DNA from 4 places in the Nocardia sp. NPDC041819 genome. Region 4 is predicted to be linked to each of the others. Evidence: riboswitches for the same ligand, from Rfam matches in the RefSeq annotation. Region 4 holds a riboswitch; each other region holds the start of a gene.
What was found. A riboswitch is a leader RNA that binds a small molecule or an ion and turns the genes downstream of it on or off. The one in region 4 is predicted to bind S-adenosylmethionine.

Region 1: linked by a shared signal. The riboswitch ahead of ACZ6DL_RS14440 (aminotransferase class V-fold PLP-dependent enzyme) and the one ahead of ACZ6DL_RS10325 (rhodanese-like domain-containing protein) in region 4 are both predicted to bind S-adenosylmethionine.
Region 2: linked by a shared signal. The riboswitch ahead of ACZ6DL_RS35185 (amino acid ABC transporter permease) and the one ahead of ACZ6DL_RS10325 (rhodanese-like domain-containing protein) in region 4 are both predicted to bind S-adenosylmethionine.
Region 3: linked by a shared signal. The riboswitch ahead of metX (homoserine O-acetyltransferase MetX) and the one ahead of ACZ6DL_RS10325 (rhodanese-like domain-containing protein) in region 4 are both predicted to bind S-adenosylmethionine.

The regions. Positions count from the first base shown of each region.
Region 1 is NZ_JBVJAP010000003.1:576,460-584,228, reverse strand. Features, by position in the region: gene ACZ6DL_RS14445 (Pls/PosA family non-ribosomal peptide synthetase) at 1-3,562, opposite strand, end outside; SAM riboswitch class IV at 4,232-4,345, shown strand; gene ACZ6DL_RS14440 (aminotransferase class V-fold PLP-dependent enzyme) at 4,393-5,712, shown strand; gene ACZ6DL_RS14435 (Uma2 family endonuclease) at 5,789-6,388, shown strand; gene ACZ6DL_RS14430 (flavin reductase family protein) at 6,472-7,023, opposite strand; gene ACZ6DL_RS14425 (YbaK/EbsC family protein) at 7,112-7,588, opposite strand; gene ACZ6DL_RS14420 (2-oxo-4-hydroxy-4-carboxy-5-ureidoimidazoline decarboxylase) at 7,643-7,769, opposite strand, start outside.
Region 2 is NZ_JBVJAP010000023.1:23,987-31,755, forward strand. Features, by position in the region: gene ACZ6DL_RS35175 (ABC transporter substrate-binding protein) at 1-624, opposite strand, end outside; gene ACZ6DL_RS35180 (amino acid ABC transporter ATP-binding protein) at 624-1,391, opposite strand; gene ACZ6DL_RS35185 (amino acid ABC transporter permease) at 1,388-2,395, opposite strand; SAM riboswitch class I at 2,423-2,516, opposite strand; gene ACZ6DL_RS35190 (hypothetical protein) at 2,902-3,609, shown strand; gene ACZ6DL_RS35195 (glycosyltransferase family 2 protein) at 3,613-4,803, opposite strand; gene ACZ6DL_RS35200 (LppM family (lipo)protein) at 4,839-5,507, opposite strand; gene ACZ6DL_RS35205 (carotenoid biosynthesis protein) at 5,702-6,568, opposite strand; gene ACZ6DL_RS35210 (phytoene desaturase family protein) at 6,565-7,769, opposite strand, start outside.
Region 3 is NZ_JBVJAP010000009.1:210,282-218,050, reverse strand. Features, by position in the region: gene ACZ6DL_RS24965 (NADP-dependent isocitrate dehydrogenase) at 1-1,169, opposite strand, end outside; gene ACZ6DL_RS24960 (MFS transporter) at 1,531-3,021, opposite strand; gene ACZ6DL_RS24955 (TetR family transcriptional regulator) at 3,155-3,868, shown strand; SAM riboswitch class IV at 3,921-4,031, shown strand; gene metX (homoserine O-acetyltransferase MetX) at 4,233-5,390, shown strand; gene ACZ6DL_RS24945 (winged helix-turn-helix transcriptional regulator) at 5,448-5,825, opposite strand; gene ACZ6DL_RS24940 (nitroreductase family protein) at 5,895-6,536, shown strand; gene ACZ6DL_RS24935 (DUF3017 domain-containing protein) at 6,577-6,822, opposite strand; gene ACZ6DL_RS24930 (hypothetical protein) at 7,139-7,558, shown strand; gene ACZ6DL_RS24925 (hypothetical protein) at 7,758-7,769, shown strand, end outside.
Region 4 is NZ_JBVJAP010000002.1:777,850-785,618, reverse strand. Features, by position in the region: gene ACZ6DL_RS10330 (O-succinylhomoserine sulfhydrylase) at 1-1,008, opposite strand, end outside; gene ACZ6DL_RS10325 (rhodanese-like domain-containing protein) at 1,005-1,421, opposite strand; SAM riboswitch class IV at 1,436-1,552, opposite strand; gene ACZ6DL_RS10320 (Rv0361 family membrane protein) at 1,616-2,065, opposite strand; gene ACZ6DL_RS10315 (FAD-dependent oxidoreductase) at 2,441-3,904, shown strand; gene ACZ6DL_RS10310 (amidohydrolase family protein) at 3,990-4,865, shown strand; gene ACZ6DL_RS10305 (DUF456 domain-containing protein) at 4,869-5,366, opposite strand; gene ACZ6DL_RS10300 (CaiB/BaiF CoA transferase family protein) at 5,513-6,610, shown strand; gene yczR (MocR-like transcription factor YczR) at 6,949-7,769, opposite strand, start outside.

The DNA.
Region 1 (7,769 bases), on a different contig from region 4:
GATTCAGTACGGGCGTCCCGGTCGCCGCGCGCGCGAACCACGGCGCGGCAACCGTTTCCACGAAGGTGTCGGAGACCTCGTTGCGCCAGACGAACGAGCTCCACAGCGGATGTTCCCCGGTGCGTATCCGCCCCACCAGCAACCATTTGGCGGCCATCGCGCTCGCCCCCGCGACAGCGCCTGCCGCCAGCAGCACCAACCCGCTGAGCAGTCCGGCGGCCAGATGGCCGAACGTTTGCGCGAGCCAGGCGAGGGTGAAAAGCACGCCGAGCCCGATCGCGAAGGTCACCAGCACCGGGACCAAGCGGCAGGTTTCGACGATGCCGCGGGCTACCCGCAAGCGCGCGGGTGGGTCGAAGGTGCGCGCGGTATCGGCGTTCTCCGCGGCGCGGCGCAGCCGTACCGGCGGGCTGCCCAGCCATGACGAGCCCGGTTTCGCCTTGGACGGCGCCGCCGACAGCACCGCGACCAGCCCGTTCTTCGGGACACGGCGGCCGGGCGCGGTCATCCCGGAGTTGCCGAGGAAAGCGCGCTTGCCGACCTTCGCCTCCCCGATGTGCAGCCAGCCGCCGCCGAGTTCGTAGCTGGCGATCATGGTGTCGTCGGCCAGGAACGCCCCGTCGGCGACGGTGGTGAACTTCGGCAGCAGCAGCACGGTCGAGGCCTCGACGCTCTTACCTATCTTCGCGCCGAGCAAGCGCAGCCACAGGGGAGTGAGCAGGCCGGCGTACAGCGGGAACAGGAAGGTACGCGCGGAATCCAGCAGCCGCTCGGTGGCCCACGCCTGCCAGCCGACCCGGCTGCGCACCGGGTGGTAGCCCTCGGTGAGGCCGATGCTCAGCAGCCGGACCGCGACGATGGTCGCCGCGGCATAGACGCCCAGGCTGAGCAAGGTCGCGAGGGGAAGCACGGCGAACGCGCGCGCGGCGCCGGCGGCGAGCGTGCGGGTGTCGCGAACGAACCAGGCCAGGAACGCCCCACCGGCGCCGATACCGAGAATCGGCATGGCGGCCAGCGCCATCGACGTGATCCCGAAGATGCCGACCCAGTGCCGGGCACGATCGGGCGTGTGCGCGGGCCAGCGGTGCTGTGCCTTACCGACCTTCACCGCGGGCGAACCGGCCCAGTCCTGGTCCGCCTTCACCTTGCCCGATACCGCGGAGCCGGGGGCCACCTCGGCGTTCTTGCCGATCTTGGTGCCCGGCAACAAGATCGAGCGTGAGCCGACCACCGCGCCGGGGCCGATCGTGATCGGGCCCAGATGCACCACGTCGCCGTCGATCCAGTAGCCGGACAGGTCGACCTCGGGTTCCACACTGCACCCGTCACCGAGTTCGAGCATGCCCGTCACCGGCGGGAGGCTGTGCAGGTCGACGCCCTTGCCGATCTTCGCGCCGAGCGCGCGGGCGAACGGCACCATCCACGGCGCTCCGGACAGGTTCTCGGCGCCGCTGGCCTCGGAGAGACGGACGGCCGCCCACAGCCGCAGATGTACCGAGCCACCGCGCGGATAGCTGCCGCGCCGGATGCCGCGCAGCAGCAGCCGCGCCCCCGCCACGCAGATCGCCATGCGGCCGGGCGGCGAGATGAACAGCAGGAACGCGGCCAGCGTCCACCACCAGGACAGCTGGGGGAGCCAGGGCAGTGAGCCGGACCAGGCCGCGATATTGCCGACGATCGCCAGCCAGGTGAGCCACTGCAATCCGGTGAGGGTGGTGAGCGGGATGGTGGCCAGCACCTGCGCCGCCTGCGCGAGCAGCGGCGTCGGCCGCACCGTTCGCTCTGCGACGGCCACCGCGGGCGTGGTCTGTTCCAGCAGGTCGGCCAGCGCGCCGAGGCGGGGATGGTCGTAGACGTCAGCGACGGCGATCTGCGGATACCGTTCGCGCAGGGCGGTGACCAGCTGCGCCGCCGCGAGCGAGCCGCCGCCCAGGTCGAAGAAGTCCGCGTCGAGATCGCCGACCTCCGCGCCGAGAATGGCATCCCACAGTCCGGCGACCCACTGGGCGGTGCCGGTCAGGTCGTTGTCGTCGTCGTCCTCGGCGGCATTGGGCAGCGGCCAGGGCAGCGCGTCGCGGTCCACCTTGCCGGAGGTCCGGGTGGGCAGCTCGTCGACCACCGCGAGCCTGGGCACCAGCGGCGCAGGAAGTTGTCCACCGAGGACGGCGCGCGCGGCCTTGACATCGAAGTCCGGGCCGGGTCCGGTCAGATAGCCGACCAGAAGCTTGTTGCCCGCCTTGGTGGTCCGGATGGCCGCAGCGGCGCTCGTGACGCCGGGCAGGTGTTGCAGAGCGTTGTCGATCTCGCCGAGTTCGATGCGCCGCCCGCCCAGTTTGATCTGATCGTCGGCGCGGCCGAGGAAGACCAGTCCGGCGCTGTCGTTGCGGACCAGGTCGCCGCTGCGGTATGCGCGCTCCCAGCCGACAGAAGGCAGCGGCGCGTACTTCTCGGCGTCCTTGACCGGGTCGAGATAGCGAGCCAGTCCGACGCCGCCGATCACCAGTTCGCCGGATTCCCCCTCGGCCACCGGGTTACCCGCCCGGTCCACGACGACCAGGTCCCAGCCGTTGAGCGGCAGGCCGATTCGGATCGGCCACCGGCCGTCCAAGCGGGCGGCGCAGGCGACGACCGTGGCTTCGGTGGGGCCGTAGGTGTTCCACACCTCGCGAGCCGAATCACCGTTCCCCGCGAGGCGCTCGGCGAGTTCCGGCGGGACGGCCTCGCCGCCGAAGATGAGCAGGCGCACCGCCTCCAATGCCTCCACCGGCCAGGTCGCCGCCAGGGTCGGGACGGTGGAGACCACACTGATCTCCCGCCGCACCAGCCACGGGCCGAGATCGGCGCCGGTGCGCACCAGCTCACGCGGGGCGGGCACCAGGCAGGCGCCGTTGCGCCAGGCCAGCCACATCTCCTCGCAGGACGCGTCGAAGGCGACCGACAGACCCGCCAGAACCCGGTCGCCCGGACCGATCGGGGCGTCGCGCAGGAACAGATCGGCCTCGGCGTCGACGAAGGCGGCCGCGTTGCGATGGGTGACGGCAACGCCTTTCGGAGTGCCGGTGGAACCGGAGGTGAAGATGATCCAGGCGTCGTCGCCGGGAGTGGGCAGCGTCGACCAGGTCTGTTCGCGCTGCTGCTCGGCTGCGCGGATGCCCGCGGCCGTGGTCTCGATGCCTTCGGCGGTCACGATCGCGGTGACCTGTGCTTCCCCGAAGACCAGCTGGGCGCGCTCGTCCGGGTCGTCGGCGTCGACCGGCACGTAAGCGGCGCCGGAGTAGAGAACGGCGAGGATGGTCACATAGAGCCCGCGGGTGCCCGACGGCATGCGAACGCCGACCCGATCGCCGGGCCGCACGCCCGCGGTGGCGAGCCGGGCCATGGCGTTCTCGATCTCGACGACCAATTCCAGATAGGACAGCACCACATGGCCGTCGTCGATGGCGGGGGCGTCGGGATGGGCGAGTGCCGTCGCGGTCAGGATGTCGACGAGCGTCCTGGCCTCCGGCGCGCGATCGCCGCGTGACAACGGGCCCGCCGACGCGTCGACGTCTGTCTCGAGCATGGTGCTGTGCGCACCTCCCATCGACTCGCCTCACACTTTCCCGTTGTTGTGTCATAGCTGGGTTACCAAAGGGCAAACAGCGCTGTGGCCAGCTGTCCACGGTACCCGGGGTTGTCGTCGCTTGTTGTTCACCGGACCGGATGCCGGATCGGTGGGCGCGATGCGCGTTGTTGCAGGTGGGATAGATATTCGCCGTTCCGGCAGGGCAAAACGCTGGTGGGCGGCTCGCCTGTCGCGTTCGCCGGGAGATCGCTGATCCGAAGGTGTGATTCGGCTCATCGAGCGGTCCCGAGCTGGTCCTCGCGAGGGCGGGGATGTCCGTTTGTTCCGGCCGGTCATCGAGGGAGTCGCAGCGGGCGACGCGATCGGGTTCAGCGCGTTCGAGATACGGAGGCGCTCGAGAAGTTGCCCCGTTGCGGGAAACGAGGGGGGACCGACTCTCATCGGCATCGGTTCGCTCGGTGGTAACCGACGAGCGAACCGAGGCGCGTTTCGCCCGTGGACGGGGTTGGTACCGATGCGCGAAATCCCGCGTCGGGCGCGGCTCGCGCGTCGTCGTGGGGGTGCTTGTAATGGCCGACGCGTGGTGGTTATGTCCACGCGGTGCTCGTGGGGACTCGGGTGGAATGTGGTTGACAGTGCCGGGGCGCTTCTGCCACTCTCGAGTCTGGTCATGAGTGCCAGTGCAAAGCCCCGGCTTGCTGGCCGGCAACCCTCCTCCGCGGTGGGGTGCTCCGGGTGACGACCCGGCCGCCGCCCAACCGGGCGCGGCAAGCGCGGACTCGCCGAATCGTTCGGTCGCGAGTCCCTGAGCCGACGGGATTCACGTGATGACTACTGCTGTCGACAACCCCTGTGCCGCACTCGCCCGGGTGTCCGGCGACGAACTGCGCGTGCCGCTGGTACACGGCGGATCGGCGACCTACGCCAACTTCGACTACGCCGCGAGTGCGCCCGCGTTGGCCCAGGTCACCGACCGGGTACAGCAGTTGCTGCCGTACTACGCGAGCGTGCACCGCGGCGCGGGCTACGCCTCGCGGATCTCCACCGAGTGCTACGAAGCCGCTCGCGGATCGGTGTCCCGGTTCCTCGACGCCGCCGACGATCAGGTGGTGGTCTTCACCCGCAACACCACCGACTCGCTGAACCTGCTCGCCTCCTGCGTCCCCGGGGACACCGTGGTGCTCGACATCGAGCACCACGCCAATTTCCTGCCGTGGACCAAGCGGGGCAGGCGCGTCGTGCAGGCCGCCGACACGGTGGAGGAGACCATCGGCAGGCTGGTCGCCGAACTGTGCAGCAAGCCGGCCGCATTGCTCGCGGTGACCGGCGCCTCGAACGTGACCGGCGAGGTGCTTCCACTGGAACGGCTGGCCACCATCGCGCATCAGTGCGGCGCCCGGATCCTGGTGGACGCCGCCCAGTTGGCGCCGCATCGGCGGATCAGCCTGCGGGACACCGCGATCGACTACCTGGCGTTCTCCGGGCACAAGCTCTACGCGCCGTTCGGCGCCGGTGTGCTGGTGGGCAAGCGGGATTGGCTCGACGCGGCGCAGCCCTACCTCGCGGGCGGCGGCGCGGTGCGCGAGGTCCGCAGCGACGCGGCCGAATGGGCGTCCGCTCCGCAGCGGCACGAAGCCGGCTCGCCGAACGTGCTCGGCGCCGCCGCGCTGGCCGCGGCTTGTGACACGCTCAGCGGGATCGACGCCGAAACCCTTGCCGCGCACGAACACCGGCTCGCCGACCGCCTGCGCGCCGGCTTGGCCACGATTCCCGGCGTCCAGCTGCTGCGGATCTGGATCGACAGCCCCGACTCCGTCGGCATCGTCGCCTTCACCCTGGACGATTTCGCCCCCGGCCACGTCGCCGCCTATCTCTCCGCAGAACACGGCATCGGTGTGCGCGACGGACGTTTCTGCGCCCACCCGCTGCTCGCCCGCCTCGGCTTGACCGGCGCACTGCGCGCCAGCATCGGCCTCGGCACCACCTCCGCCGACGTGGACCGCCTGATCGAGGCGATCGCCATCCTCGCGCGAACGGGCCCCACCTGGAATTACGCCGCCGAGAACGGCGTCTGGAACCCCACCCCCGAAACGCGTCCCTTCACCTCCACCGCCCCCACCGGCGCGGCCCCCTGTCTCGTCGGCTGAAGCCGCGCTGGTCCCGATGGCATGGTGGCACCGGATACTATCGCCGTATCCGGTAACCCGAGTTCGAGGCGGTCTCATGAGCACCCTGCCCGTGTGGGCCACCGATCCGGCCGCCCTTCTCATCACGGAGGAGGGTTACGCGGCGCTCCCGGAAGACGTCCAACGTCAGATCGAGGTGGTCGACGGCCACGTGATCGTCTGCCGGAGCGGCACCTTCGAGCGCAACAACGTGGCCAGGCGACTGGCAAACGCGTTGGAACAAGGGAGCCCGGACGAGCCGTGCACCGGGGTGGTGACCGACTTCGAGATGTATTACGTGCGAAGTCGTCCGGCGAGTCCAGGATTTTCGTTTCGTCGTCCGGACGTGGCATTGCATCGGTGCGTCGACGGCGATCGGAAATTGAGGACGGCGGACGTGCTGCTGGTGGTCGAGGTGGTCTCACCGGGATCCGAATACACCGACACCGTGGACAAATGCGCGGAGTACGCGAACGAAGGAATCCCGATCTACCTGATCGTGCATCTGGCCGCGGATCGCAAGGTGAAGATCATCCAGGAATACCGTCTGGACTGGGCGAGCCGCAGTTACCGGCTGGCGGAAACTCATCAAGATGTGCTCCGGCTGAGCGATCCGTTCCCGGTCGACGTGGACTTTGCCGTGCTGGACGGTGCCTGATTGCTTTCTCGAGTTGGAATGGCCGGCTCGCGCTCGACGCGGAGTCGGTCATGTGGCCGCGGGTGGCGTAATCGAGCGCGGGGTCAGTCGCTGAGGGCGATCGGTCGGTAGTAGCGCCCGTTGTAGTACAGCAGTGGCGCGGCGGCGGGTTTCTCGTCGGTGCTGTCGTGGACCCGGGTGACCAAGCCGACGACGAAGGTGTGGTCGCCGATGGGGATCCGTTGGTGCACCGTGGCGCGCAACCAGATGGGGGTGCCGTGCAGGACCGGTTCGCCGGTGTCCAAGGTGGTCCACAGGGCGCGGTCGGTGAAGCGCTCCTCCGCGGTCCGGGAGAACCGGTGGGCCAGGTGCTGCTGGTGTTCGCCGAGGAAGTGGATGACGACGGACTCGGCGTCCAGCATGGCGGACAAGCTGGAGGAGGTGTGCGCGATATTGAACGACACCAGCGGCGGGTCCAGTGACAGCGAGGCGAAGGAGGTCGCGGTGAAACCGACCGGCCCCTGCGGCGAAGTCAGCGTGACGACGGTGACGCCGGCCGGATAGTGGCGCATGGAGGCGCGATACTGCTCCGCGGTGATGCCGCTCAGATCATCGGGGATCTGTAGTTCCGTCTCGGGCCGTTGTGCGTCGGTCACCTCACGAAACTACGCCCGGACGCCCCGCGGGTGCGGGTGGCATTGATCGCACTCGTGCGGGCACCGCGCTCGCCGCGAGGGCGTCGAGTCAGTCGACATCGATCGGGAGACCCGCGGTGATCCGCAGCAATTCCGGGAACGACGTGCGGAAGATGGTGTTCGGATGCCCGCCCGCCGCCCACAGCTCCCGATGGCGCCCCAGCGCGCTGTCCACCCAGGTGGGCAGGTTGGTCGGGTGACCGACCGGTGCGACGCCGCCGATGGGCTGACCGGTTACCTCCCGCACCATCTCGGCGGGGGCGCGGCTCAGCGTCCCGTCCAGGCGCGCGCCGGTCTTCGCCAGATCGACTTGGTGCGCTCCCGAGACCAGCAGCAGCACCGGGTCGTCGTCGAGCAGGAACACCAGTGATTTCGTGATCGCCCCCACGTCTACGCCGAGGGCCCGTGCGGCGTCGGCGGCGGTGTGGGTCGGCTCCGGCTGGGCGACGATGAGACCGTGATGGCCCCGGGAGATGAGGGTGTCCGCGACCCGGCAGGCGACCGGTGGCAATGACGACCTGCGCATCTCACCAGGGTAGAGCGATTGCCGTCGGTACGCCGGGCAAGTCGCGCCGCCGGTTCAGTATTCCGGGTAGCCCTCGGCGGGCCCGAGCATCCCGGCGATTCGCTCGCGGGTGACCCGTGCCAGTTCGGCCATACAGTGTGACGAGACCGGTTCGTGCGCAATCCCTTCGAAGGCGCGATCG
Region 2 (7,769 bases), on a different contig from region 4:
ACCCTCGGCCCGGTTCTGCTCGTTCCACTTGACCAGCAGCTGCTCCTGGTTGGTTCCGCTGCCGACGCCGATCCGCTTGCCCGCCAGGCTTGTGCGGTCGGTGTATTCGAGCTTGCTCTGGATCGGCACCTCCAGCGCGACGTTGTCCTTGCGATAGGTCGCGAAGTCGTACTTCTCCTTGCGCTCCTCGGTGACGGTGACATTGGAGATGAACGCGTCCACCTCACCGGAGTCCACCCGCACGAAGTTCTGCGACCAGTCCGCCACCTGCGCGTCGAGTTTCAGGCCGAGGATGTCGGCGATCAGTGCGGCGAAGTCGACTTCGGAGCCGACCACCGTCTTGTCATCGGTGGCGTAGAACCGCAGCGGCGGCGCGGCGCCGGACGCGCCGGTCACCACCAGCGTGCCGCGCTCGCGAATCGCCTGCGGCACCTCGGCGGCGATGGCATCGACCTTCGCGGTCCGGACGCGTCCGGACTGGGCGGGGGAGAGGTCGAAGGTGATCGAACCGGCGGGCTGCGCGGCGGTATCCGCCTCGGGTTCGGTGCAGCCGGTGGCCAGCAGCGCGACCGCGGTCGCGGCGGCGGTGACCATGGCGGAGAACTTCATCGGATACCTGTTCATCAGCGGACTCGGGAAAGGAAGGCGCGGGTGCGCGGGTGTTCGGGATGGTCGAGCACGGCCGAGGGCGAGCCCTGCTCGACGATGACGCCTTCGTCGAGGAACACCACGGTGTCGGCCACCTCACGGGCGAAACCGATTTCGTGCGTGACGATCACCAGTGCGGTGCCGCCGTGCGCGAGATCGCGGATCACGTCGAGCACCTCGCCGACCAGTTCCGGGTCCAGCGCGGAGGTGGGTTCGTCGAACAGGATCACGCGCGGCCGCAGCGCCAGCGCCCGCGCGATGGCCACCCGCTGCTGCTGCCCGCCCGACAACCGGCGCGGATACGCGTCGGCCAACTGTCCGATACCGACCCGCTCCAGCAGCCGGTGCGCCTCGCGCTCCACCTCGGCCCGGTCGCGCCGCTGCGCGGAAAGCGGTGCGAGCGTGACGTTCTCGAGCACGGTCAGGTGGGGGAACAGATTGAACTGCTGGAAGACGAAGCCGATTCGCGAGCGCTGCTTGCGCACTTCGCGATCGGGCAGCGCGTGCAGGCGGTCGCGGCGCAGCCGATAGCCGATCAGCTCGCCGCCGATGCGCACGGTGCCCGCGTCCAGCGACTCCAGGTGGTTCACCACGCGCAGCAGGGTCGACTTGCCCGAACCGGACGGACCGATCACGGTGACTACTTCGCCGGAGCGCACGGTGAGATCGATGCCGCGCAGCACCGGATGCGCGCCGAAGGATTTCCGGACGCCGCGGACCTCCACGGCGGGGGCCGCGCTCATCGGGTCGCTCCGCGCGGTGCGGCGGGACCGGCCTCGGCGACCTCGCGCAGCTTCTGCCACGCGCGTCGCAGCGGTGTCGGCGGCGGCGTGCGGTGCGCGCCCTTGGCGTAGTGGCGTTCGATGTAGTACTGCGCCACCGACAGCACGGTGGTGAGCACGATGTACCAGACCGTCGCGACCATCAGCAGCGGCACCACCCGCCCGTTGCGCCCGTAGATGACCTGGACCTGGTAGAACAGCTCGGCGATCGCCATCACCGACACGATCGAGGTGCCCTTGAACAGGCTGATCACCTCGTTGGTCGCGTTCGGCAGGATCGAGCGCATGGCCTGCGGCGCCACCACCGTGCGGAACTGCCGCAGCCGCGGGATCCCCAGCGCGGCGGCGGCTTCCAGCTGACCGGCGTCCACCGCGATGAACCCGGCCCGGATGATCTCGGCCGAATACGCCGCCTGATGCAGGGCCAACCCGATCACAGCGGCGGTGAAACCGCTGATCACACCGTTCACCTCGAAGGTGAACAGCGCGGGCCCGAACGGGATGCCGATCGAGACGGTCCGGTACAGGTAGGCGATGTTGAACCAGAACAGCAGCTGCACGATCAGCGGGATCGAACGGAACGCCCAGATGTAGACCCACGAGATCACCCGCAGCACCGGATTGTTCGACAGCCGGGCGACCGCGAGCGCGGTGCCGAGCAGAAAGCCCAGCGCCGTGCCCCATACGGTCAGCTCCACGGTGACCCGCAACGCCGACAGCACCGACTTCGCGGTGATGTACTGCGCGAACGTCGGCCAGTCCCATCCGGGATTGGTGGCCAGCCCGTGCACGAACTGGGCGAGCAGGATCAGCGCGACGGCACTGACCACCCAGCGCCAGGGATGCCGGGTCTTGGCCACGGTCGGCGGCGTGCCGTACTCGGCGGCGTCCGGCGCGCGGAGGGGTGTGCCGGTCGGGCCCGGTTCGCGCGCCGGGGCGGTCGCGGGTGCGGTGGACGCACTCATGACGGGTCCTCGATGATCACTTCGGTTCCTCCATCGGTCCCGGCGGAAGCACCCGCACCCGGTGACCGGGGGGTTGCTGCGACGTCGACGAGCCAGGTCTCTCGGTCGCTCTGGATGGTTGGCGCCGACCCCCTGTCAACCGATGTCAGGGGCGAGCCGAATCATGATGCCCAGCAAGGGAAGGCTGGAACAAGAGAAGTAATCAGCGTGAGCGTAGACCTTGTCCACGCCAGTCGATCGGGTCTTTGTAGTAACCAGATGTGCGCTGCTGCGTCGGGGGCGGTGCGAGCCTGTCGCGTCCTCGCGGACGGGCATCCAGCGCCGGATGACGGCGGTCCGATGCAGCATACGGGTATCGCCAGGGCTGGGGAACGCGGGTCGGCCACGCGGAAGCCTGTTTTCGGGCAAACGAGACTCGCCGCGAAATTGCTGTACCCAATCCGTGCTGTTGGAGCCGTTTGCCGGAGTACTGTGCCCCTCGATCGTTCCGCCGATGAGGAGGTTTCGTGATCATTTTGCGTCGTCTGACCCAATTGTCCGCTGTCGCGACCTGTTCGGTCGCCCTCGCGTTTGCCGGGCCGGGTGCCGCGTTCGCGGCTCCGGATGCCACGATTCCCGCGTTCTCCGATCTCTCCGCGCCGATCGCCGCCCCCGGTGACCTGTTCGGCGCCTATCAAACCGCGCTCGACGCGCTGCGCGCGCTCGGTATCCAGCCGTTCGCGTACCCGAGCGCGTCGGCGTTCTGCCTCGACAACACCACGGCCGGGCTGGCGCCCGCGGTGGCCGGAGCCATACCCGGGCCGTGGCCGAAGAACACCGTGCAGCTTCCCGGACTGGACCTCAGCGCCGTCAAGGCCGGGCAAGCCATGTTCACCTTCGTGCCCTACGGCCTCGGGCCGGACGGCGCGAACACCGCGGGAATGCAGGTGGCCTGGCTCAATCTGAGCAACGGACGCAGCGGAACGGCCGCCATGGGACCGCTGGCCGACATCGCCCGCACGATGATCCCCGCTGCCGTTCCCGCGGACCAGCGGCCGGTGGCCGAGCAGGCGATCCGGGACTTCCTCATCGCGGCCCTCCCCATGGGCGGGGTGCGGGCGGTCCCGGTGGACACCGGCAAGGGCACCGTTCTCGCCGCGGTGTTCGGCACGGTGCAGAACGGCGCCAAGTCCTGCTTCTTCCTGCCGACGGTCGGAATCACCGCGGTCCCGTGAGATTCAGCTGTCGCGGCGCGGCGCCGCTCCTGGGAGCGAACGCCCCTTCCAGTGCGCCGTGCCGCGTCGGCGGGCCCGGTGCGAACGCCCCCACAGCAGCAGATACGCCGCCACCGATACCGGATGCGCGAGGGCGGCGGGCACGTCCGCGCGTCCCAGCGGGCCGCCGGTCTCGGTCGAGCGGGCCAGCAGGCGCCCGGCGACGGCGGCGAGCCAGCCGATCGCGCCCGTCCGGCGGATTGCGCCCCTGCCGAGCACGGCAGCCGCGGGCGGTACCCAATAGGCAAGGGCCGCAACAAGTCCCACCGCCGCTCCGCCCGCGATCGTGCCGTCGTAGGCCGACCAGAGCCAGCGGGTGTAGCCCGCGTCCAGGTCGGCGGCGCCGCGATACATCCTGGTGCGGGCCAACTCGCCGGCGGCCACCAGAGCGGTGGCGTGACCGGCTCGCCGCAGCGTACGGGCGATGTCGAGGTCCTCGGTGACGCTCCCGGCCACGGCCGTGTGGCCGCCGACCGCGCGGTAGGCGGCGTTGTCGAACACGAGGAACTGGCCGCAGGCCACCGCCGTGGCGGGTCGCAGGCTCCGGTCGGCCACGGCGATCGGCAGCGTCGAGGCCCACGACCAGCACAGCAGAGGCTGCACCACGGCTTCCGCCACGGAATCGGCCACTTGCAGGGGCCAGGGCGAGACCAGCGCGGCTGAGCGCGTACGCAGCGCGCCGACCGCCGCGGCGAGCGCCGTGGGGGCCAGCCGCACGTCGGCGTCCAGGAAGATCAGCACCGGCGTCGACACCTCCTCCGCCAGCCGGACGCAGGCGGCGGCCTTTCCGGTCCAGCCGGCGACCGGATCGGACTCGGTGCGCAGCAGGGTGAAACGCGCGTCGTCGCCGATCGCCGCTCGTGCCGCGGCGCCGGTGTCGTCGGTGGACGCGTCGTCGAGGATGCGCACCGCGAGGCGCGGTACGCCCACCTGCGCGCGCAGGTCACCGATCAGGGCGGGCAGCCGGTCGGCCTCGTTGCGCGCCGGAACGCAGACGGTGACGGGTTCGATCACCGTCGTCGGGGCATTCGTCAGCCTCTGCACGGTGATGCGGTTGTATAGCGCGATGCCCGCGCCGAGCGCCGCCACCGCGGTGGCGAAGGTCGGCAGGATCGAGTTCGCGCGCAACGTCTTCGGCAGGTCGGCACTCACCATGTGGGCCACGCTATCCCGGCGCACCGACCTGCCGCTCAGCGATTCTGCGTCACCGAGCGCCACCAGCGGCTCAGGGAGAAGCCGACTTCCGGCGCGCCGGGCGCGGCGGGGTTGCGGTCCATGTACGCCATCGCCGCGACGATGGCGGCCACCGCGAGCGTGATGCCGCCCGCGATGCCCGCCCAGCCCGCGAACGAGCGGGTGTTCGGGTCGGCGTAGCTGACCTCGGCCTGCGGCCTGGAGACTTCGCCGGGCGGCAGTTTCCAGGAGACGACGTTGTCGCCCTCGCGGCTGCCGTTGGTCTTGGCGACGCGGGCCGGGAATGCGATGGTCAACTGCACGTCGGAGCCGTGCGGCGGCAGCGATTTCAGATCGACCCGCCCGCTCAGGCTGACCAGGTCGCCGGTGCGCTGGAACTGCAACTGGAACATGCCCTGGGTCTGCTCGGACAGCTGGCCGAGCTGCTGCACATCACCGAAGGACAGGTCCTCGAAGAACACCTGGCTGCCGGTGTAGCCGTCCTGGGCGTACGGCTCCACTCGCAACTTGGCCGCCAGCGTCTCGGGCGCCTTCAGCTGTGGACCCTTGTCCCCGGCGTCGGCGGGCACCACGGCGGCGACGATCCGGCCGGACACCCGGTCGTTGGACGAGACCCCCATCGAGACCTGCACCCGCAGGCAGCCCGCGAGCATCGGCACCAGCATCGCCGCGAGCAGGACCACCGACGCGACACGCGCGCCGCGGCGTGGGGCCCGCCGCTGCGGGAGGTCCGGGGCATCGGGCTTCGTGATGACGGGACTCGGCTGCACGGGTGACATCGTGCCAGGCCTGCCGCCCGGAATGAAACGCGCCAGTCGCAGCGCGCGTCGGCGCGCCGGGCGCGGGACGCGGCGGCGGGTCAGCGGCGCGCGCGAGCCAGGGCGACCAGCAGGGGAGCGCCCAGCAGACCCATACCGGCGAAGCCGTATCCCGCCGAGGAGGGAAGGTCGAGGAACACCGCGTGGGCCAGCGCCGATCCGAGCCAGGTCCACAGGAACAAGGCCACCGGAACGGTGAGCGCGATCGCGCGGTGGTGCGATCGCGGCGTCCGCACGGGATCCGGCGCCGCCCGCTCCCAGACCGCGAGCACCGCGGCCATCACGAGCGCCACGCCGAACCAGCCCAGGTAATTCGTCAGCGGAATCCAGTCGAGGCCGGGCAGTCCGGAATGGAGGTCACACCAGGTCCACTGCCCGTCGGCCACCATCTGCGGATCGAGGAACAGGTCCCAGCCCACCGCGCCGACCGCCGTCCACCCGAGTCGGGTGATCGTGCGCCGCGACAGCATCCCGGCCACCACCCACACCGGATACATCCCGCCGGTCCAGGCCAGCGGGACGATCAACGGCACCTCGAGCAAGGCCGGTCCGAGCCGGTCGGTCGCGTACTCGTAGCAGCCGAACGGGATGCCGGTCGCGGTGCCGATCACCTCCGCCGCGAGCCCGATGCCGGAGACGATGGTCAGAAAACCGACGGCGTAGCGCAATCCCCTGGTCGCCGTCGCGTGCGCCAGCGCGGCGCCGGTGCACAGCAGTACGACCGCGACGGTGATGCGGTCGCGCCCACCGCCCGTGGTCAGCGGATACCCGATCTGCGCGACGATCGTCAGCGCCACGAGGACGAGGGGCAGCAGAAAGCTCGCCGAGCGATAGCCGGACAGCAGGCCTGTGGAGTGATCGGGCGCGGTGGGTACCGCCGGGGCAGGCGGGTCGCCCGAGTCCGTCATCGTCGAAGCCACCGGGACAGCCCGCGCCGGTGCAGGTCGCGCAGTGCGAGGGCGGCGGCCGTGCGGCCGCTCGCGCCGGAGACACCGCCGCCGGGATGGGTGGACGCGCCCGTCAGATACAGCCCTCGCGCGCCGGGCACCCGCTGCCCCGCCAGCTCGGGCAGCGGTCGCCACAGCATCATCTGGTCCAGCGACATCTCCACGTGCATGACGTTGCCGCCGACGAGCCCGAGTTCGCGCTCCAGATCCACCGGCGTCTGCACATGCCCGCGCAACACCGTCTCCGCGAAACCGGGTGCGTAGGACTCCACTTCGGCGATGATCCGGTCGCCTTCCTGCCGCGCGAGATCGGACCAGTCGGCGCCGGAGGCCAGGCGGTACGGGTGCCACTGCGCCCACAGCGACAACTGATGCTCACCGGGCGGCGCGATGGTCGGGTCCAGTGCGCTGAAGCTCATCGCCAGGACGACCGGTCGCGGCGGCAGGTCCCCGGCCAGCGCCGCACCGTGCGCACGGCGCAACTGCGCGCGGTCGGACACCAGGAATTGCAGGCCGTGGGCGGAATGCTCGATCGGGCTGCCGGGGTAGCGGGGCAGCGCCGACGTGGCGGCGCGCACCACCATCCCGATGCCGGGACCGACGCGGATGCGCCTGCGCCAGTCGTCGAGCACCGCGCCGTCGAAGCCACCGTCGCGCAGCAGCTCCAGCGTCGTCTGCACATGGCAGCCCGCGATCACGATGTCCGCGCGCAGGTCTCGGCCCGAGGCGGTGCGCACCCGCCAGCGGTCTCCGTCGCGGCGCAGCGCGGACGCCGCGTCGCCCGCGGTCACCACCCCGCCGTCGGAGCGCAGCCGCGCGACCAGGGCCGTGGTCAGCGCCCCGCTGCCGCCGACCGCGCGCCCCGGCGGCAGGGTGTGCATGAGCGCGGCGAAGCCCACCATCGGCGCGGTGCCCGGCTCGGACATCGGCGGCCCGGATTGGGCGCCGAACCACGCCAGCGACGCCTTCAACCGTTCGTCGTCGAAGCAGGCGTCCAGCAGCGCGTCACCGGATTGCAGGAATTCCCGCGACAGAGCGCTGCCGCCGTCCTTCGCGTCCAGTCCCCAGAACGACCGCACCAGCCGTCCCGGCGTCGGTCCGCCGCCGAAGGCCCGCATCACCCGGGCGCTGCGCGGACCCCACGTCCGCACGAACCGGCGGT
Region 3 (7,769 bases), on a different contig from region 4:
TCGGTGCTCAGGTAGCCCTGATCCCCGCCGACGAGCAGCGCGAGGTCCTTGGTCATCTGGCCGCCCTCGACGGTCTTGATGACGACGTCCTCGAGGGTCTGCGCGAAGCCGATGACCTCCGGGGTGTTGTCCAGCTTGCCGCGGTGCTCGAGCCCTCGGGTCCAGGCGAAGATGGACGCGATCGGGTTGGTCGAGGTCGGCTTGCCCTGCTGGTGCTGGCGGTAGTGCCGGGTGACGGTGCCGTGCGCGGCCTCGGCCTCACAGGTCTGCCCGTCCGGGGTGAGCAGCACCGACGTCATCAGGCCGAGCGAACCGAAGCCCTGGGCCACGGTGTCGGACTGCACGTCGCCGTCGTAGTTCTTGCACGCCCAGACATAGCCGCCCTCCCACTTCATGGAGGAAGCCACCATGTCATCGATGAGGCGGTGCTCGTAGGTCAGGCCCGCGGCGTCGAACTGGCTCTTGAACTCGGCGTCGAAGATGTCCTGGAAGGTGTCCTTGAACATGCCGTCGTAGGCCTTCAGGATGGTGTTCTTCGTCGACATGTACACCGGGTAGTTCTGCTGCAGGCCGTAGTTGAACGACGCCCGCGCGAAATCCTCGATGGACTTGCGGAAGTTGTACATGCCCATGACGACGCCGCCGTCCTCGGGCATCTTCACGACCTCGTGCACGATCGGCTCGCTGCCGTCGTCCGGGGTGAAGGTCAAGGTGACGGTGCCGCCCTGGAACACCTTGAAGTCGGTGGCGCGGTACTGGTCGCCGAACGCGTGGCGGCCGATGATGATCGGCTTGGTCCAGCCGGGAACGAGCCGGGGAACGTTCGAGATGATGATCGGGGCACGGAAGATGGTGCCGCCCAGAATGTTGCGAATGGTGCCGTTGGGCGAACGCCACATCTTCTTCAGGCCGAATTCTTTGACCCGCGCCTCGTCCGGGGTGATGGTGGCGCACTTCACACCGACACCGTGCCGCTTGATGGCTTCGGCGGCGTCGACGGTGACCTGGTCGTCTGTCTTGTCGCGGTACTCGATGCCCAGGTCGTAATACTCCAGGTTCACATCGAGATAGGGGTGGATCAGCTTGTCCTTGATGAACTGCCAGATGATCCGGGTCATCTCGTCGCCGTCGAGTTCTACGACGGTGCCTTCAACCTTGATCTTGGACATGGATCTTCGTGTCCTCCTAGGATGGTGCCCTCATTGCACGGCCAGGCGAACACGCTTGTGAGCGGACCCCAGCTGTTCCAACAGACAACGTATATGTCCCGCGTTGTCGGCGAGACGTGTGGTGCAAACAAGACGAGCGTACTGCTGCCTGAGTCCTCACCGCACGGGCAGCCCCCGGAGTGAGCTACGCCACCTTTGTTACCGATTGGTAGATCGGCGACGGCTCCGAGCACCGCGAAGGGCGTTCACGCAACCGCCGTCGCCGCCATGATCCGCCTTCCGCCCGAGCCCGGCAACCATCCGGCAGACGACGAGGTCCGCGCGGCCTCACCGGCGTCACGCGGACCTCGTTCGCGGCGGATCAGACCCCGACCGGGATCCGGGCCTCCTCGGAACCTTCGATCAGGTTCTCCGGCCGATCCCGGATCATCAGCGCGATGATCGGGACGGCCGCGAGGAAGAACCCGGCGCCGACGTAGAAGGCCACGTCGTAGCTGTGGATCGCGGCTCGCGCGGCCAGATTGTCGATACCCGGGTTGTCCTGCGCGAAGGACTTCGCGACCTGCACCGAGATCGTGGTCAGCAGCGCCGTCCCGACCGCGCCGCCGACCTGCTGCGCCGCGTTCAGCAGCGCGGAGGCGACGCCGGAGTCCTCTTCCTCGACCTGATGCAGCGCGACCGTCTGCATCCCGACGAACAACGGACCCATACCGAGCGCGATGAGCACCTGCGCGGGCAGTACCCCGGCCAGGAAGCTGTCGCCGTAGCTCAGCTGGGCCAGCAGCAGCAGGCCGATGACGCCCAGCACGGCGCCGGCCAGCATCAGCGGACGCGGGCCGAGCTTCGGCAGCAGAGCACTGGTGACACCCGCCGAGATCGCGATACCCGCCGGGAAGGGCAGGAACGCGAAGCCCGCCTTCAGCGCGGAGTAGCCGAGCGTGATCTGGAAGTAGAAACTCAGGAACAGGAACATCGCGAACATCGCGATCGGGATGAGCAGCGCGGCGAGGAAGGCGCCGCCGCGGTTGATCTCACCCGGGATGTGCAGTGGCAGCAGCGGGTTCGAGGAGCGCCGTTCGATCGCCACGAAGGCGACGAGCAGCGCCAGCCCGGCGACGAGCAGCGCCAGGGTGCTGCCGGCCAGCCAGCCGTCGTCGGCGGCGCGGCTGAAGCCGTAGACGATGGCGATCAGGCCGAGCGTCACCGTGACGGCACCGGGCACGTCATATCCCCCGCTGCGCGGCGCAGGCACGTCCTTCGCCACCCATGCCAGCGCCCCGACCAGCGCGAGCAGCGCGATCGGCGTGTTGACCAGCAGGCACCAGCGCCACGACGCGTACTCGGTGAGCGCGCCGCCCGCGATCAGGCCGAGCGCCGCGCCGCCCGCGGAAATGCCCGCGAACACACCGAACGCGGTGGCCCGCTCTCCGGGCTCGGTGAAGGTCACCGACAGCAGCGAGAGCGCGGCCGGGGCCAGCAGCGCGGCGAACGCGCCCTGCAACGCGCGCCCGGCGAACAGTTCCGCCCCGGTTTGCGCGAGCCCGGCCAGCGCCGAAGCGCCCGCGAAGCCGATCAGGCCGACGATGAAGATCCGGCGGCGGCCGAGGTAGTCGGCCAGCCTGCCGCCCAGCAGCAGCAAGCCGCCGAAGATCAGCGTGTAGGCGGTGAGCATCCATTGCCGGTTGCCGTCGCTGATGTCGAGATCACGCTGCGCGAACGGCAGCGAGATGGTCACGATGGTGGCGTCCAGCACCACCATGAGCTGGGCCAATGCGATCACTGTCAGCGCGAGCCAGCGCGCTGAAGCGGCCGATTTCCGCGGCGCGTGCGCCGCTGTCCCGGGTTCCGTCACGGTCGTCTCCTCGTCCTTCGATGTCGGAAGCCATCCTGTCATCGAGCGACATTTGTCGTCAAGAGAAAAGTGTCGCACTACGACATTTGACCGTTAAAGACAGGAAAACAACAGGTTGCGTTACCATGGGGCCATGCTCGAGTCATCGACGCCGATGGGCGCGAGCGCTGCGGCCGACCGCGCCGCGAGCGCCCCCGCGACCCCGGGGCTGCGTGAACGCAAGAAGCAGCAGACGAGGTTGCGCATCATCGCGGCCGCCCTGGATCTGTGCGACACGCAGGGCTTCGACGCGACCACGATCGAGCAGATCGCCAACGTGGCGGACGTCTCGCCGCGAACGATCAACCGCTATTTCGAGAGCAAAGAGGACATCGTCCTCGGACCGGTCCAGGATTTCGGGCGCACGATCGCCGAGACGCTGCGCGAGCAGCCACGCACGGGTAACGAACTACAGGCGCTGCTCGCGGCCTTCCTGCACGTGGTCGATCAGGCCGCCGAGGGTGGCGAGGCCGACCCGTTGTCGTTCCGGCAGTTCCAGAAGATGCAACGGATCCTGCGCAACAGCCCTTCGGTCAGTGCCCGCAGCATGGAACTCGCCGACGACAAGAACACGGCGATCGCGGCGGTGGTCGCCGAGCGCCTCGGCACCGAACCGAACGCGCGTGCGGTGCGGCTCCTCGTCGGCACCTGGCAACTGATCGGCCACATCGGCATGGAGTGCTCCGACGATGCGTTCCTGGACGAGGACCTGGCGACCGCGACCAGGGCGGGGCGCACCGCGTTCACCGAGGCGTACGACGAATTCGTACGCACCTGCTGCGGGGCGGCGACCGTCGCGGACCAGTGAGTTCGGCGGAGGATTTCGGACGCCGACCGCCCGCCGGTTATGATGCCGGGCAGGTTATGAGTACCAGCGCCAAGCCCCGGCTCGCTGGTCGGCAACCCTCCAACCGCGGTGGGGTGCTCCGGGTGATGACCTGGCTCCCGAGAGTCGGGAGCAAGCGCGTAACAGGAGGTCGCCGGCATGTGTTGTTGTTCGTTACCCACACACCGCTAACCCTTGCTGTACCGGCGAACACCTTTTGGGAGCAAACCATGAGTGAATTCACCGCGCCCGGGACCGAGCAGGACCCGGCAGCGCCGTACAGCGGCGTGGCCGCCCCCGTGAACATTCCGGGCGATCTACGCGCCTGCTTCGCGACGGCGGCGACGTGACCGTGAGCACCGAACCGAGCACGCGGACCTCCGGCAACGTCCTGCCGCCCCCGGATGGACAGCTCGGCACCATCGCCATCGGGGACGTGCGACTGGAGAACGGCGCGGTCATCCCGGACGTCCACCTCGCGGTGCAGCGCTGGGGCGAGCTCTCCCCCGGACTGGACAATATCGTGCTGGTCGAACACGCGCTGACCGGCGACTCGCACGTCGTCGGCAAGTCCGACGACGTGCACGAGATGCCCGGCTGGTGGGACGGCATGGTCGGCCCGGGTGCTCCGCTGGACACCGACGAATGGTGTGTGATCGCGACGAACGTGCTCGGCGGCTGCAAGGGCAGCACCGGGCCGTCTAGTCCCGCGCCGGACGGGAAGCCTTGGGGCGCGCGATTTCCCGAGATCTCCATCCGCGATCAGGTGACCGCCGAGGCCGCCCTGCTCGACCTGCTCGGTGTCGAGCGGCTCGCCGCGGTGGTCGGCGGTTCGATGGGCGGCATGCGGGTGCTGGAGTGGATGGTCGGCGCACCGGAGCGGGTCGCGGCGGCGCTGGTGCTCGCGGTGGGCGCCCGCGCCACCGCCGACCAGATCGGTACCCAGACCACCCAGATCGCGGCGATCAAGGCCGATCCGGACTGGCAGGGCGGCGACTATCACGGCACCGGCCGCGCCCCGCTGACGGGCATGGCCCTGGCTCGGCGGATCGCACACCTGACCTACCGCACCGAATTCGAGCTCGACCACCGGTTCGAGAACAAGCCCCAAGGCGACGAAGACCCGTGGCACGGCGGCCGCTACGCGGTGCAGAGCTACCTGGACCACCAGGCCGAAAAGCTGTGCAAGCGCTTCGATCCCGCCACCTATGTGCTGCTGACCGAGGCGATGAACCGGCACGACGTGGGCCGGGGCCGGGGCGGCATCGAGGCGGCGCTCGCGGCGACGCCGGTGCCGTGCGTGGTCGGCGGCGTCGACTCCGACCGGCTGTACCCGCTGCGGACCCAGCAGGAACTCGCCGATCTGCTGCCCGGTTGCGACGGATTGGAAGTCGTGCACTCCCGCGACGGGCACGACGGATTCCTCACCGAGGCGGCGGCAGTCTCGAAGCTGCTGACCGAGACCATGCGACTGGCCCGGGCGGGTGTGCGACCCGAACGCTGAAGATCCGCCGCGCCGAAGCGTCCGCGCGCGACGTTCCGAGCACTGTCTGCCCCGCGCTCAGAGCGCCGCGTCTCGTCGCGCCGCCTCGATCCGGTTGATGTTGCTTTCGATCCAATCCCGCAGCGCCGCGATCGGCGTGCGCAGACTGTGGCCGAGGTCGGTGAGGGTGTAGTCGACCCGAGGCGGGACCGTCGGATGCACTGTGCGCGTGACGAATCCGTCCGCCTCCAATTGCCGCAGAGTTTGCGTCAGCATCTTCTGGGAGATGCCCTCGATGCGGTTGCGCAGATCGGTGTAGCGCATGGTGCCGTCCGCGAGTGCGTCGATGATCAGCACCGTCCATTTGCCCGCGATGTGGTCGAGAACCTCCCGCGTAGGGCACTTCGCGGAGTACACGTCCGCAGGGAGACCGGAACCTTCGAGGTATGTGGGCACCTTTCGGAGTGTAGCGCACTATTTAGTGCCTTCTTCCTATTCGAGTGTCACTCTCCGATAGTAAGAATCATGGAAACGCAGACGCTTTCGGTTGCCGAAGCCATTCGAACCCGCCGCACCGTCCGGCATTACCGGGCCGATCCGGTAGCGCCGGAGCTGCTCGAAGAACTCCTCGACCTGACCATGCAGGCCCCGAGCGCCTGGAACATGCAGGACCGGTCGGTTGTCGTGGTGACCGGCGAAGCCGGCCGCCGCGCCCTGCACGAAGCCGCGTTCGGTCAGCCCCAACCGCTCGAGGCGCCGGTGGTGCTGGTTTTCCTCGCCGATGTCGACGGCTGGCGAGCGGACAATGCCGATATCGCCGAACTCGCCGGCCGCAGCGGCGCGTGGAACGCCGACTTCACCGCCGTGTTCGACACCCGCGCGGAGTATCACGCGCTCGAACGGCACGGCCTGCTGCGGGAGAACGCGGTGAAGAACGCGATGATCGCGGCCACCTACGCGATGCTGGCGGCCACCGGCCTCGGACTGGCCTCGGCCCCGATGAACGGATGGGACGCCGAACTGGTGAAGCAGGCCGTCGGTGTCGGCGATCGTGCCGATCTGGCCGTCGCGGTCCTGGTGACGGTCGGCTACAGCGACACCGTTGCACCCCATCCCGGCCGTCGGCCGCGCGAGCGGACGGTTTTCGCCGAGCGATACACCCGCTGATCTCGATGGGCGACGCGGCCGGGGCGCCCTCCCTGAGCGGTCAGCCGACGCCGAGCGTGTTGATCGTGGCCGCCAGGAACAGGATGCTCGAGCCGAGCAGCGTCAGCGCGCCCACATCGAAGGGCTTGCTGCGCACCGCGAGCAGCCCGACCCGCGCGGTCGGCAGGCACAGCCGGAACGCCGCCGCCAGCAGCGTCGCACCACCGAAGAAGAATGCCCCGCGCCGCCACCGATCGGACGCGACGAACACCACCGCCACCACGATGACCAGCGTCACAACCACCATCGGCAGATGAGAGCGCAGAAACTGCGCCCCCGCACTGCGGCGCCCGGCGATAGGCGCGTCGGCATCGGTCACCCCCCGATTCTTGCAGACCACCCCCGTCGGTCCGCCGGAGGTCACCGAGCCCGATCGGAACCAGCCCGATTCCCAGCGGCGAGTGGCACACGGCTGCGGCGAATCGCGAGTAGATCCCTCAGCGGTGTGCCACTCGCGGGCTGTCCACGGCGCTGATAAGGCGTTCGAAAGTGGTTGTTGGTCAAGTTGGTTGGATGGCCGCCCGGAAGGTTGGGCGCGTTCGGGCGGCTGGCATCATTCGATCATGATCATGCGACGACTCCCCCTGCTCGCGTTCGCAGCACTTCCCATGGCGCTCGGCTCCGGGGCCACCGCCACCGCGAGACCTCCGCTGTCGCCTCCGGTCCTCGAGGAGGTCTTCTCGGTCCCAGGAACCGTATCGGCGAAATTCCACAACCCGAACGCCGAGGGTGTGTGCTGGGTGTACAACGACGACACCGGAGAGATCTTCGGTGGCAACAATCCCACATCGTTCGCCATCGCGGACGGCAAGATGGTCCAGACGTCGCTCGGCAACGGAGCCCTGCCCGCGGGCCGGATGCGCGTGCGTGGCGCATGCGCCTGGGAACGACCCACCGGCGATCCCCGCGACGGCGACACGTCGACGACGGACGTCGTCACCGTCGACGTGGTCGGCAAGCCGAGCACGGGCAGCTTCGGCTGACCCCTGCCCGACAGACTCCGGACGGGCGTCGGCAGCGCCTGACGCCCACCTGATTGACTGGCACCCGTGTTCCATTACGAGCCGAGGATCACCACTCGCGGAACGTCGGCCGCGCCGTGAAAGGCCGGAGTGTCCGGCGGCAGGCAGGGGTAGTGCGTAGTCAACGCTATAGCGTGCAGTCCTCACTACAATCGAACCCATGACCGCAGCG
Region 4 (7,769 bases):
TTCGAAAGCGCGCTTCTTCGCCTCGTTCTCGGGTGCGCTCAGCTCGAAGGTGATCACGGTGCCGCCCGCGCTCATCTGACCGGTGGCCAGCGCGTACTGCGGATGAGATTCCAGGAACGGGTACCGCACCCAGCTGACCGCCGGATTGTTCTCCAGGAAGCGGGCGATGCGCAGGGCGGACTCCGCCGAGTGGCGCACCCGCAGCGGCATCGTCTCCAGGCCCTTGAGCAGGGTCCACGCGTTGAACGGGCTCAGCGCCGGGCCGGTATGGCGCATCAGCGTTTTCACCGGGCCGTCGATGTAGTCCCGGGCGCCGAGGATCGCGCCGCCGAGCACGCGGCCCTGCCCATCGATGTGCTTGGTGCCCGAGTAGACCACCACGTCGGCGCCGAGTTCGAAGCCACGTTGCAGCAGCGGAGTGGCGAATACGTTGTCGAGCACCACTTTCGCGCCCGCCGCGTGCGCCAGCTCGGTCACCCGGCGCACGTCGACCAAGGTCTGCATCGGATTGGCGGGCGTCTCGAAGAACACCGCCTGGGTCGGCACCGACAGCGCCTGCTCCCACTGATCGAGATCCTCGCCGTCGACGAAGACGGTCTCCACGCCCCAGCGCGGCAGGATCTCGTTGCACACCACGAAGCACGAGCCGAACAGGCTGCGCGCGGCGACGAGCCGGTCACCCGCCTTCAGCAGCGCGCCCAGCGCGGTGAACACCGCGGACATGCCGCTGGCGGTGGCGAAGCACGCCTCGGCGCCGTCGATCAGGCGCATCCGCTCCTCGAACATGGCCACCGTGGGGTTGCCGTAGCGGGAGTACACGAAGTGCTCGACCTCGCCGGTGAACGCGGCCTCGGCGGCCTCGGCGCTCTCGTAGACGAAGCCGGAGGTCAGATAGAGCGCTTCGGCGGTTTCCTCGAAACCGGAGCGCCGCAGCCCGCCGCGCACGCCCAGCGTCGCGGGACCGACGCCGTCGGGCAGCGGCTTGTCGAACGCGCCGCCGGTGATCACGACTGCCGCCAGGGCAATCCGAGGGCACGCCAGCCCGCGCCGCCGCGATGCCCGAATTCGTCGAGCGGGCCTTCGAAGCCCTCGAGCACGTTGTAGGAGGTGCGGTAACCCGCCGAGGTGGCGGCGATCGCCGCACCGATCGAACGCTGACCGGAGCGACAGAGGAAGACGACGGGAGCCTCGGGATCGTGGCCGTCGAGCGCTTGCTTCAACTGCTCGACGAACGTCTCGTTGCGCGCGCCCGTGGAATCGACCCACTCGACCAGCACGGTCGGCCGTTCGATCGAACTGGTGTCGGGGACGCCGACGAACTTCCACTCCGCTTCCGTCCGCACGTCCACGAGGACGGCCTCGGGATCGTCCCGCAGCAGCTCCCAAGCCTGCTGTGGGGTGATGTCACCGGCATAACTCATGTGCACCTCCTGCGAATCCGCACTTGCCGCGCCCGGGACCAGGGCGCCGCCAGGTCGTCACCCGGAGCACCCCACCGCGGAGGAGGGTTGCCGACCAGTAATGCCGGGGCTTGACACTGGTTCTCATGACCTTCGACTGAGATTGCACCGACCCGGGTCACCCTGTCAAACGGTGGCGCACACTGCGCGAACGCTCAGGTGCAGACCAGCCACTTACCGCCGGATCGGGTGAGATTCCAGGTCGAGGTCCGCTCCTGCCCGTCCACCTTCGTGGTGACGGTCGCCTTCCCTCGGTCGCCGTCCATGATCGGACTGTCGATTTTCGTGATCTCGACCAGCTTTCCGGCGCCGTCCTGCCCCGCCAGCGGCGAGCGGGTCGCATCGAAACCCTGGCACGCGGTGCCGGGCGGCGGCACGGCGTCGCTGCGGTTGGAGCCGTCGACGAAGTTGCGGACGGCCGCCGCGATGCGGTCGGCTTCTGTGACATTTTTCTCAGCGGGCGACAGCACGCCGCCGAGCACGATCGCGATCAGCACGATCGCCGCGACCACCGCGGCCGCGATGAACGGGGCCGCCGAGCGCTTGTCGGTCTGATCGACCCGGATGATCTCGTCCTCGCCCGGGGTCGGCTGCTGTTCGGTCATGGCTCGATGATCCCTGGTCGGCGCGGGTATCGAGCGCTCGGCCCCCGGCTGCGGACCGGGGTGGCGCCGACCGGGTCCTGGCGTCCGCGATAGGCCTCGCGCGAGCGGGTAAGCGACGATTGTGGCTTTCGACGGCATCCGCCGAGTTCACGCACCGACGCGGGGTGGCATCGGCCATCCCGATAGAATCGCGGGACGGCGGCCTGCTGTCATAGCGAATCGGCAGCTCCACGCCGCGGCGAACGGAGCACCGTGCAGCCACTAGCCGGCAACGCAGGCGTGCGCCCCGAGGGCGCGACCGAGCCGGTGCGTCAACTTAGCCTAAGCTAAGCCAGACGTCATTAATTGTTTCGACCGTAAGGTGCGCGTAAAGAGATGACCGAACAGAGTGCAGTAGAGGATGGCGGTGTTCGCGAGCCCTCCGTGGTGACGCAGGCTTCCTCCGCCGGGCCTGACGCGCACACCGCGAGGACCCGCCCGCTCCGCATCGCGATCGTGGGCGCCGGACCGGCCGGGATCTACGCCGCCGACGCATTGATGAAGTCCGATGCCGACGTGAGCATCGACCTGTACGAGCGCATGCCCGCGCCGTTCGGGTTGATCCGCTACGGCGTCGCGCCGGACCACCCGCGAATCAAGGGCATCATCACCGCCCTGCACAAGGTGCTGGACAAGCCGCAGGTGCGCCTGCTGGGCAATATCGACTACGGCACCGACATCACGCTGGACGACCTGCGGGCCTTCTACGACGCGGTGATCTTCTCCACCGGCGCCAATGCCGACCGCGCCCTGCCCATCCCGGGCATCGATCTCGACGGATCTTTCGGCGCCGCCGACTTCGTCTCCTGGTACGACGGCCACCCCGACGTCCCCCGCACCTGGCCGCTGGACGCGGAGAAGGTCGCCGTCCTCGGCGTCGGCAACGTCGCTCTCGACGTGGCCCGCGTGCTGGCCAAGACCGGCGACGAGCTGCTGCCCACCGAGATCCCGCCGAACGTCTACAAGGGCCTCAAGGCCAACAAGGCCGTCGAGGTGCACGTCTTCGGCCGCCGCGGGCCCGCCCAGGCCAAATTCACCCCGCTGGAACTGCGCGAGCTCGACCACTCCCCCACCATCGAGGTGATCGTCGACCCCGAGGACATCGACTACGACGAAGGCTCCGAAGCCGCGCGCAGGCATTCCAAGCAGGTCGACATGGTCGCCAACACGCTCGAGCAGTGGGCCATCCGCGACGCCGGTGACCGGCCGCACAAGCTGTTCCTGCACTTCTTCGAATCCCCCGCCGAGGTGCTCGGCGAGAACGGCAAGGTCGTCGGCCTGCGCACCGAGCGCACCCAGCTCGACGGCACCGGCAACGTCAAGGGCACCGGCGTGTTCAAGGACTGGGACGTGCAGGCGATCTATCGCGCCGTCGGCTACCTGTCGCAGAACCTGACCCAGCTGCCGTTCGACGACCAAGCGGGCACCGTGCCGAACGAAGCGGGTCGCGTGATCGCCGACGAGAACGCCGACGGCGCCGCGCGCTACATGCCCGCGACCTACGTCACCGGCTGGATCAAGCGCGGCCCGGTCGGCCTGATCGGCCACACCAAGGGCGACGCCAACGAGACCATCGCCTGCCTGCTGGACGACGCTCCCGGCTTCACCCCGGCGCAGCGCCCCGAACCCGAGGCCGTCACCGAATTCCTCGAAAGCAAGGGCATCCCGTTCACCACCTGGGCCGGCTGGTACCGCCTCGACGCACACGAACGCTCCCTCGGCGAGCCCGAAGGCCGCGAGCGCGTCAAGGTCGTCGAGCGCGAGGACATGCTGCGCGCCAGCGAACCGCACAAGGTCTGATCACCCGGGCTGCGACCGACTCCGCTGCCACAACGACACCCCAGCTGTGGCAGCGGAAAACTCGACCCTGAGGCATTCTGTACAAGTGTTCGATGCCCACCTGCACATCTTCGACCCGCGATTTCCGCTGGCCGAGAACGAGGGCTACCTGCCCGACCCGTTCACCATCGCCGATTACCGCAAGCGCATGTCGCGCTTCGACGTCGCGGGCGGCGCGGTGGTCAGCGGGTCGTTCCAGGGCACGGACCAGACCTATCTGAAGGCCGCCCTCGCCGAACTCGGCGAGGGCTGGGTCGGCGTCACCCGGCTCGACTTGGACGCCACCGACGAGGAAATCCTCGAACTGGACCGCATCGGCGTGCGCGCGCTGCGGTTCAATCTCAAGCGGGCGGCGGCCGACATCACCGGAATGACGTTGCAGGCGTTGCGCGCGCACGAACTGGCCGGCTGGCACGTCGAGGTCTACATCGACGGCACGATGCTGGCGTCACTGCAACCGGTCATCTCCAAGCTGCCCGCGCTGTCGGTCGACCATCTGGGCATGTCCGCGGAGGGGCTGCCCTTCCTGCTGGATCTCGTCGACCGCGGAGCCAAGGTCAAGGCGACCGGTTTCGGCCGGGTCGCGATGAACGTGGCCGACACGCTGCGCCGCGTCCACGCGGTGAATCCCGAAGCCCTCATGTTCGGCACCGACCTGCCCGGCACCAGGGCCGGACGCCCGTTCCGTGACTCGGACGTGGATCTGCTCTGCGACGTGGTGGGCACCGACATGTACGCGGTGCTGGAGGACAACGCGCGCGCGTTCTACCGGCTGCCGGCCCGCGAGCGCGTGGTCAGCGACGATCCGGCCCCCACGCTGCCGCTGTACCGCCCGGAACCGCCGACCCTCCGGCTGCGCCGCGACGAACTCCCGGAAAACCGAGCGGGCGACACGATTCCGTTTCCCGCCATCGATCGGTAGCGCTCAGACGGCGAAGACACCGACGAGCCAGACCCCGGTGGCCAGCAAGGCGCCGAAGAGCTCGATCAGAATGGACAGGCCGACGCCCTTCAACGCGTGCACCGTCGCCTGCCACGCCTCCCGGTTGACCCGCAGCCGCTGGAGTTCCGAAAGATACACGCCGAGAACGAAACCCACGAACAGGCCGATCACCGGGATCACGAAGAAACCGATGATGCCGAGGACCGCGCCGAGGAAGACCGCCCGGCCCGCCACGCCCGCGTCCTTCATCTTGCGTCCGGGCCAGGTGTATTTGACGACGCCGGAAAGCACCAGCAACAACGCGCTGATCGCGAAAATCGTCCACGCCGTCGCGCCACCGGTGAGGAAGGCCCAGACGGCGATGGCCGCGAAGATCAGGATGACGCCCGGCAGGATCGGCACGACGACCCCGACGAGGCCGACCAGAATCGCGAGGCCGGCGAGAAGGTTGTACCACCCCTGATCAGACAGCGCTTCCACACATGCAGCCTAGAGCGGCGCACAGCCGCGGGCGAGCCGTAGCAGCGCGGCGTTATTGTCATACTGTCAATACACCCCTCCCGGTCGCGTCCGGGAGGACGCACCGGTCACCGGTGTGCTGGATCAACGACGAACCGAGGTAGGGCGTGAGCACTCCATCCACCGCCAAGCAGGGCCCGCTCGCGGGCATCAAGGTCATCGAGCTGGCCGGCATCGGCCCCGGTCCGCACGCCGCGCTGCTGCTCGCCGATCTGGGCGCCGACGTGGTGCGGGTGCAGCGCGCGGGTCAGCTGCCGGGCGGATTCGACCGTCCGCAGCTGCGCGGCCGGACCATCGTCGAGGCCAACCTCAAGGATCCCGCCGACATCGAGAAGGTGCTCGGCCTCGTCGAGAAGGCGGATGTGCTGATCGAGGGCTTCCGCCCCGGCGTCACCGAGCGGATGGGCCTGGGTCCGGACGACGCGCTGGCCCGCAACCCGCGCTTGGTCTACGGACGGATGACCGGCTGGGGCCAGGAGGGCCCGCTGGCCGACCGCGCGGGACACGACATCAACTACATCTCCATCACCGGCGTGCTGCACGCCATCGGCCGCAAGGGCGAACGCCCGGTCCCGCCGCTGAACATGGTGGGCGATTTCGGCGGCGGCTCGATGTTCCTGGTGTTCGGCATCCTCGCCGCGCTGGTCGAGCGGCAGCAGTCCGGTAAGGGCCAGGTGATCGACGCGGCCATGGTCGATGGCGCCCTTGCCCTTTCGCACATGATCTGGGGGATGCGCGGCGCGGGCGCCTGGTCCGACGAGCGCGGCGTGAACCTGCTCGACACCGGAATGTCGTTCTACGACACCTACGAGACCTCCGACGGCAAGTACATGGCGGTCGGGGCGATCGAACCGCAGTTCTACGCCCAGTTGCTCGCCGGCCTGGAGATCGACGCGGACGGCTTGCCCTTCCAGCTCGACCCCGCCGGGCAGGACACGCTGAAAAAGCTGTTCACCGAACGTTTCCGGACCAAGACCCGGGACGAGTGGTCCGAGATCTTCACCGGCACCGACGCGTGCGTCTCGCCCGTGCTCACCTTCGAGGAGGCGACGCGCAACGAGCACATCGCGGCCCGCGGCTCGTTGCTGGAGCTGGACGCCATCACCCAGCACGCCCCCGCCCCGCGATTCTCCCGCACTCCCAACGGGATTCCGACCCCGCCGCCCACCACCGCGACGCCGATCGAGTCGGTCTGGGCAGACTGAGCACCCGGCGGGGTGCCGTGGCGTGTCGCCCGGCACTCCGTCCTGCTGCGGGTAATTGAAAATTTCAACATACCAACCGGTTCGACAGTTTGGCACCGGGCCTGCCATACTGTCCGCGAGCAGGTGGCTTTCGAGGACAGCGAACTTTCCCCGGCATCATCCGGTCCGCTCCTTGACCACCGCTCGAGTTGGAGGCCGAGGCACCGCGCGAGCTTCCGCGCGCCGCCCGAGCACGACCACGGCCAGTCCCGAGGGGTGACCGGCCACTCGTGCCCGGCGGCGCTCGGAGGGGAGTGCCGGCGGCGGCCCCCTCCCCGGGCCAGAACAGCGAAAACCCCTCAGTAGCAGGTCAACGGCGTCAGTGGGTCCACGGCGCGAGGCGTCAGCGCGGCATAGGCGGACGCGATCGCCTTGACCGCCAAGCGCAATTCGGGCTCCCGGTGGGTGAACGGCAGCCGCAGGAACCGCTCGAACGCGCCCTGTACGCCGAATCGAGGCCCGGCCGCGAGCAATACGCCGTGGTTGGGCGCCGTGGCGGCGAGCGCGGTGGAGACCGAGGTCGGCAGCTGCGCCCACACCGACATGCCGCCCGCGCCGACGGTGACGCGCCAGTCCGGCAGTTCCTCGGCGAGCGTGTCGAGCAGAGCGGCACGCTGCGAACGCAACTGGTCGCGGCGGCGGTCGAGAATCACGTCCGCGTGCTCGAGCAGGTGCACGGTGGCCAGCTGGTCCATGACGGGGGTACCGAGGTCGACGGTGGAGCGGATGCCGAGGAGCTTGGTGATCAGCGTCTGATTGGTCCGTATCCAGCCGACCCGCAGACCGCCCCAGAACGATTTCGAGGCCGAGCCGATGGTGATGATCTCGGAGCCTTTGGCGAAGGCGGCGACCGGCGGCGGTGCGATGTCCGCGCCGAGGCCGAGATCGGCCATGGATTCGTCGATCACGACGGTCATCCTGGTATCCCTGGCGATGGCGGCCAGTTCGGCGCGGCCGTCGGCGCCCAGCAGCAAGCCGGTCGGGTTGTTGTAGTCCGGCACCAGGTAGGCCAGGCTCGCCGCGGTCTGCCGGGCGGCACTGCGAATTCCGTCGAGATCCCAGCCGCCCGCCGGATCCTCCGGCCGTAGCGGCACCGGCACCGGCCGGGCGCCGACGTCGC